DNA from 2 places in the Micromonospora sp. WMMD1102 genome. Region 2 is predicted to be linked to the other one. Evidence: riboswitches for the same ligand, from Rfam matches in the RefSeq annotation. Region 2 holds a riboswitch; the other holds the start of a gene.
What was found. Region 2 has a riboswitch for cobalamin ahead of O7626_RS03785 (iron ABC transporter permease). Riboswitches for the same ligand answer to the same signal wherever they lie in the genome.
Positions count from the first base shown of each region.

Region 1: it holds a riboswitch for cobalamin, as region 2 does, so the genes downstream of both, O7626_RS07535 (ribonucleoside-diphosphate reductase subunit alpha) here and O7626_RS03785 (iron ABC transporter permease) in region 2, are expected to answer to the same signal.

Region 1 is NZ_JARUBN010000001.1:1,650,675-1,654,029, forward strand. Features, by position in the region: gene O7626_RS07535 (ribonucleoside-diphosphate reductase subunit alpha) at 1-1,521, opposite strand, end outside; cobalamin riboswitch at 1,794-2,007, opposite strand; gene O7626_RS07540 (hypothetical protein) at 2,460-2,942, shown strand; gene O7626_RS07545 (DUF2277 family protein) at 2,966-3,211, opposite strand; gene miaB (tRNA (N6-isopentenyl adenosine(37)-C2)-methylthiotransferase MiaB) at 3,294-3,355, shown strand, end outside.
Region 2 is NZ_JARUBN010000001.1:799,184-802,538, forward strand. Features, by position in the region: gene O7626_RS03775 (ABC transporter substrate-binding protein) at 1-1, opposite strand, end outside; gene O7626_RS03780 (ABC transporter ATP-binding protein) at 1-831, opposite strand, end outside; gene O7626_RS03785 (iron ABC transporter permease) at 828-1,862, opposite strand; cobalamin riboswitch at 1,906-2,090, opposite strand; gene O7626_RS03790 (hypothetical protein) at 2,745-2,927, shown strand; tRNA gene O7626_RS03795 (tRNA-Ser) at 2,993-3,120, shown strand; gene O7626_RS03800 (hypothetical protein) at 3,332-3,355, opposite strand, start outside.

The sequences.
Region 1 (3,355 bases), 850 kb from region 2:
AAGTGTGAAGAACGCGTCCTGCAAGCCCATCAGCCCGAGCCCGACCGGCCGCCAGCGGGGGTTCGACGCCGCCGCCTGCGCCGCCGGGTAGTAGTTGATGTCGATCACCCGGTCCAGGAACACCACCGCCGTGCGTACGGTGTCGCGCAGCTTCGCCCAGTCGACCCCGTCGGCGGTGACGTGCGCGGCCAGGTTGACCGAGCCGAGGTTGCAGACCGCGGTCTCGGTGTCGCTGTTGACCTCCAGGATCTCGGTGCAGAGATTCGACAGGTGGATGGTGTTGCCCGGCTCGCCGGTCTGGTTGGAGAGCCGGTTCGAGGCGTCCTTGAACGTCATCCACCCGTTGCCGGTCTGCGCCAGGGTGCGCATCATCCGCCCGTACAGTTCCCTGGCCCGCACGGTCCGGACGGCCTTCTTCTCGGCCGCCCGGTACGCCTCGTCGAAGGTGTCCCCGAACAGGTCGGGCAGCTCGGGCGCGTCGGACGGGTCGATCAGCGACCAGTCGCCGTCGGCCTCGACCCGACGCATGAACTCGTCCGGGATCCAGTTCGCCAGGTTCAGGTTGTGGGTACGCCGGGCCTCCTCGCCGGTGTTGTCCCGCAGCTCCAGGAACTCCTCGACGTCCGGATGCCACGGCTCCAGGTAGACGCAGGCCGCACCCTTGCGCCGGCCACCCTGGTTCACCGCCGCCACACCCGCGTCGAGCGTCTTGAGGAACGGCACGATCCCGTTCGACCGGCCGTTGGTGCCCCGGATCAGCGCGCCCCGGCCCCGTACCCGGGACCAGGAGATGCCGATGCCACCGGAGAACTTGGACAGCTTCGCCACCTGGTGGTAACGCTCGTAGATCGAGTCCAGCTCGTCCCTCGGCGAGTCGACCAGGAAACAGGACGACATCTGGGTGTGCCGGGTGCCGGAGTTGAACAGCGTCGGCGAACTCGGCAGGTAGGCCAGCGACGACATCAGCCGGTAGAACCCGATCGCCTCGCCCGGCGTCCGGGACAGTCCGCAGGCGACCCGCAACAGCCAGTGCTGCGGCGTCTCCACCACCAGTCGGGTCTCCGGATGCCGCAGCAGGTAACGGTCGGCGACGGTACGCAGCCCGAAGTACTCGAACCGCCGGTCACCGTCCGGGTCGACGGCGTCGTCGAGCTTGCGGGCGTTTCGGGCCACGAACGCGGCCGTGTCGTCGCCGATCAGGCCCAGACCGTGCGCGTACCGGATGGACTGGCTGAAGCTGGCCACCCCCTGACCGCGTACCTCCTTGTCGACGAACGCGGCCAGCAACCGGGCCGCCAGTCTCGAGTACTGCGGCTCCGTGCCGATGAGTTCCGCCGCCGTCTGGATCGAGAGCCTGTCCAGTTCGGCGGTGGTCGCCCCGTCGTACAGCCCGCTTATCGTCTTCGTCGCCACCCGTAGCGGATCGACCTCGTCCAGGTCGTCGACCCAGCGCTCCACGGCCCGGACGATCTTGTTGACGTCCACCGACTCCAGGTCGCCGTTCCGCTTGCGGACCCGCATGACCTGCCGGCGCTGCTCCGGCACCGCGGCCGGCTCCGGCACCGCGGCCGGCTCCGGCACCGCGGCCTGCCCCGGCCCAGTTGCATCCTGGTCCGGCCCACCCGCAGCCTGCTCCGGCGCCGCGGTCTGCTCGTGCGCGACCGTCATGGCCCTCTCCTCACGCCTCGCCCGAGGTCGTCGAGCGCGCGGGAGGACGCCGCCGGCCCGCGGCGAACAACCGCGGCCGGCTCCGGCGTCGGCCGTCCCGCGCGGCCTTCGACCGCCGCACACCGGTCGGCGTACGGCGCGCTGGCAGGTCTTCGGACTCGTGGGCAGGACGCCGGGGCGTCGCCTACTGGCCGTCGCTTCCCGGACCGGCTGGTCCAGTGCTTGGTTGACGGCGGTCGTTCCCACTCACCGCTGCGGGGCAGTCCCGGACTTCCACCGGGTTCCCTGTTGTCTCGACCGACCAGTCAGGACGGCCGAACCAGCTGCGGGAAACACCATATCTGGGTGGGATGGGAGATGGGCAACACCAGATGGTGTGTCGGGCGTGTCGTGGATCCCAGCAGTCGTGTCCCCGGTCGACAGTCGGACCGGAAACCCGGCCCCGGCGTCATCCAGGTCGGAGCGTTGGCGAGCAGCCGGGCCCGGAGGATGGTCGGTCCGGAACTGTCCGGTGCCCGACCGGGCTGGCCGAACAGGCCACGCTGGGTGAGCGCCACCGGCGAGGCCGCACCGGAACGAGGTGCTGCTCCGACTACAATAGGTAGTCAAGGCTCGTCTATTTCGGCGGATATGGTCACAGACCGGTAACTTAGCCGCTCTCGGCCCGGTGTGCCCGGCACCATCGTGGGTGAGGCCGTTACACCCAGACACCAGGGGTGATCCGGCCCGACGGGGGATGCCCGAGGTGAGACCGGCATCCAGCCACGAACGATTACGGCGAGGAGGCGGCAATGATCGAGCTGTGGAACTGGAGGACGGAGAGGCGCGTCGCCGCCTCGGAGATCCGCCGCGCGCTTGCCGACGCGCTCGACGTACCGGTGCTGCCGTTCGGCGGGGTCGACCCGGCTCGGGTGCCGTCCGGCGCGCTGCTTGTCGACGTCTGGCACCGTCGCGGGGACTTTCCGACCTCCGTCGACTGCTACGGGGTGCCGGCAGGGCTGCCGGAGGTGGGCGCCGTCGCGGCGTTCGCCCGGCGGCTGGGCCGGGCCTGCCTGCTGCCGGACGACACCCTCGACGCCGGACGGCACCTGCTGGTGGCGGCGGACGGCACGATACGACCGGTGCACCACGACGTGCGGGAGGACGAGGACGGCGAAGTCCTCTCCGAGCAGCGGCTCTGCACCGTGCTCAGCCCGCGCTGCCGGGGCTGGTCGCCCTGCCAGCGGTCGCGTTGGACCCCGGACTCGGTGATCCCGGCCCTCGCCGCCGCCTGACCGCCGACCGGGTCGCCCGGTCGTTAGCCTGCGGCCCGCTCGGTCGGCGTCGGTCGGCCGGGGCCGCCCTTCACCACGAGCTGGTCGAGCAGGGTCCGGGTCGCCTCGGCCACCGTGGCCACCGCGGCGTCGAAGGCCGCCGCGTTGTGCGCGGCCGGGGCCCGGAACCCGGAGATCTTGCGGACGTACTGCAACGCCGCCGCCTCGATGTCCGTCTCGGTGACGACCTCGGCGTACGGCTGGCGAAGGGTCTTGATGCTCCGGCACATGGCGCTACCTTCCCGTCGGGGCAGGGGTGGACGTCCCGGGGGGATCGGGCTTCCCGGGTCCTGCGGATACTCTGTCACTGTCATGACTACCGCAACCCTCGGCAGCCCGCGCACCTATCAGGTGCGCACCTACGGCTGCCAGAT
Region 2 (3,355 bases):
TGCCGGTGAGGGGTCCTCTCGGGGGTGGATGAGCAGGTGGTGCTGCGGGAGGCTGGGGTGGGGCACCTGAACGGAGCCGACGCCGAAGTGCGTCTCGACGTGGTGGGCGCCGAGCACCTCGGCGGGCGGGCCGACGGCGACGATGCCCGCCGGCTCTGACGTCCGGTCGCTGCCCTCGCGCCAGCCGACGAGGGCGAGTCGGTCGAAGAAGCGCAAGGCGAGATCGAGGTCGTGCACGGTGGCCACCAGGGTCCGGGCGCGTGTGGCGAAGACCTCCAGGAGGTCGAGCTGCCAGGCGACGTCGAGGTGGTTGGTCGGCTCGTCGAGCAGCATCACCGGGCACTGCTGGGCCAGGCCGCGGGCCAGGGTGGCCCGGCGCCGCTCGCCGCCGGACAGTTGGTCGGCGATGGTGTCGATCCGGTCGGCCAGTCCGACGGCGTCGAGGGCGCCGCGCACGAGATCGTGCTCGGCGCTGCCACCGCGGGCCCAGGGACGGGTCTGCGGCACCCGGCCGAGGGCGACCATCTCGCCGACCCGTAGCTCGGACGTCGTCACGTCTTCCTGGGGTACATAGGCAAGCCGCCGGGCGCGCTCCCGGTTCGGGAGCCGCCGCAGATCGACCAGCCCGCCTCCGCCGTCGGCGATCAGCGCGGTTCCGGCGCTGGGGTGCAGCACTCCGGCCAGCACCCGCAGCAGCGTCGTCTTCCCAGCGCCGTTCACCCCGACGATGCCGAGCCGTGCGCCGTCGGCGACGTCGAGGTCGACGCCACGCAGCACGGTGCGGCCGCCCAGCCGGGCGGAGACGTCGTGCAGGCGCAGGGCGGGGGTCATCGGTCACCACCGAACCGGTACGCGCCTCGGCCCATGAGCAGCAGGAACAGGGGCGCCCCGAGTACGCCGGTCACCACGCCCAGGGGTATTTCCTGCGGTCGCACCGCCACCCGGGCCAGCACGTCGACCCAGACGAGGAACACCGCACCCGCCACCGCCGCGACCGGCAGGACGACCCGGTGCCGGGCGCCCACGACCAGCCGCGCCGCGTGCGGAACGAGGAGTCCGACGAATCCCACTCCTCCGCTGACCGCCACCAGCACACCGACGACCACGGACAGGGTCACGAACAGCGCCGTTCGCAGCGCGGTCACGTTGATCCCGAGAGCTGCGGCCGTCTCCGGCCCGGCTGCCAGCGCGTCCAGCCAGCGATGCACGGCCAGCAAGCCGGCCGCGAGGACGACGACGAACGCGGCGGGTATCCAGAGTTTCTCCCAGGTGGCTCCGCCGACGCTACCCAGCATCCAGAACATCACCGAGTCGGCCGCGCGCTCGTCGTCGCTGAGAAAGACCAGCAGCGAGGCGATCGCCGACAACCCGGAGGACAGGACGACGCCGGAGAGCACGAGCCGGATCGGGGTCAGTCCGCCCTGCGCGGTGGCGATCAGCCAGATCAGCAGCGCGGATCCCATCGCACCCAGCAGTGCTCCGATCGAGACTGCGTAGAGACCGAGCCCCGCGAGCGCGCCGGTGGTGAGGGCCGCGGTGGCGCCCACCGAGGCGCCCGAGCTGATGCCCAGCAGGTAGGGGTCGGCCAGTGAGTTACGTACCAGGGTCTGCATGCCGGCCCCGGCGATCGCCAGGCCCGCGCCCACGACCAGCGCCAGCAGCGCGCGGGGCAGGCGCAGTTCCCAGATGATGACGTCCCAGCGGCCGGCCGGCTCGCCAGCGAAACGATCCGTGACCGCCGCGACGACCTCGGCGAGCGGGACGCGCTCGGAACCGAAGGCCAGCGAGGCGATCACGCTGAGCACCGACATGACGGCCAGCACGAAAAGCAGCGGCCAGAACGGCAGCCGGCGCCGGGACATGGTAATACCTCTCGGGTCTGGAGACCCTGATCGCGAGAGTCCACCGACGAGCGTGTGAGCCGACAGGTCTTCGGACTCGGGGTCAACCGGCGGCACGGCCTTCCCAGAGAAGCGTTCTCTAGTGGCGAAATCGTGCCGCCGTCGCCCTCACCGCTGCGCGCCAGTCCCGGAATCTCACCGGAGTTCCCTGGCATCCCAGAGGATGCGGTCGACTCGACCGGGACACTACACGCCGCACCAGACGGATTCAGCAGCCGAGGATTCCATCCTCGGTGACGTCGACCACTTGGTCTGCATTGGGCCGGCCACTACGTGGGCGAGCTTCCCGGCGATCGCCGGAAACTCAGCGGCCGCGGGTGACGAGGCTCCTCTGTCGTTGGCCCACGCCGGAAACCGAAGGGGGCGCCGGATGATGCTGCTGCTGAACGGTTGACGCGCCTGGCGGCCGATGGTCGCCGCCGACGGAGGTGCTGCCCGCATCGGCGACGCCGGCCGGTCGCGTACCCGCCGGACAGCGCGGTGACGATGTCGCGGTCTCCGGCGAGCGTTGTCGCCGTCCGCAGGTCGGCGTCGGTCGCGGTAACGGTCCCGGCTGACGAGACCGCGTCACCTACGGCGCAAGGTGTCGACGCACGGGCAGCCTGCGGCACCGCCGTATGCATCCCCGCGACCGGCCGCCAGCCGCGAGGTGCGGCCAGGACGGTCGCCGAAGTCAGCGGACGCTGGTGACGGCGGCGTCCGCGCCGCCGCGCCAGATGAGCCCGGCTTCGGTGTAGCCGGCGTCACGGAGGGCACGCAGATGCCAGGAGGCCGATCATTCCGTTGAAGTGCGGAAATGCTAATGCGCGCATGCGTGGCTGGAGTGCTATTGACACCTCGGGGATGGTGAATAGCCTCGACGCGAGGTCGCTACTTCCGGCGGTGAACGCCTCGTCGTGGTTCGCCAGACTGACGCCGGAACTGCCGAAGTACGAGCTTGCCGTTGACGTCGCGGGGCCGGCCACCGCGACCGCCTGGTGCGGGCAGTGGCGGGCGGACGGGGTGGCACGAAGCCTTCCACACTGAGCGTGGTCACATTGGTGGTCACTGCCCAAGATCAAATAGCCATCATTGCGCAACATGTGGCGACAGGGGGTGTGAGTTGATGTAGAAAATTTCCCCTGCTCAAAGCACCTGTCGGCATCCGGCGGTACGGCGTGACAGAATCGTTACCATACTGGCAGTGTGGGGGTCAGGGGTTCGAGTCCCCTCGGCTCCACCCTTGCGGAACGCCCTGGTGAGAGAGCGACTCTCCGCCAGGGCGTTTGTCGTTTCTGATCTCTGTGGGCCGACGCGTGCCAGATCAGGAGCTGATCTTGCCCCGCGCTCTCTTGCTCAGAGCGTCCAGCGCGGCGGCGATGGCGTGAACGCGGTCACGGTTCGCTTGTCGGCAAATCATGGTGGCGCGGGATCGGTCGCTGCCGTGGCCGCTACGTGACGTACCGCCTGGACAT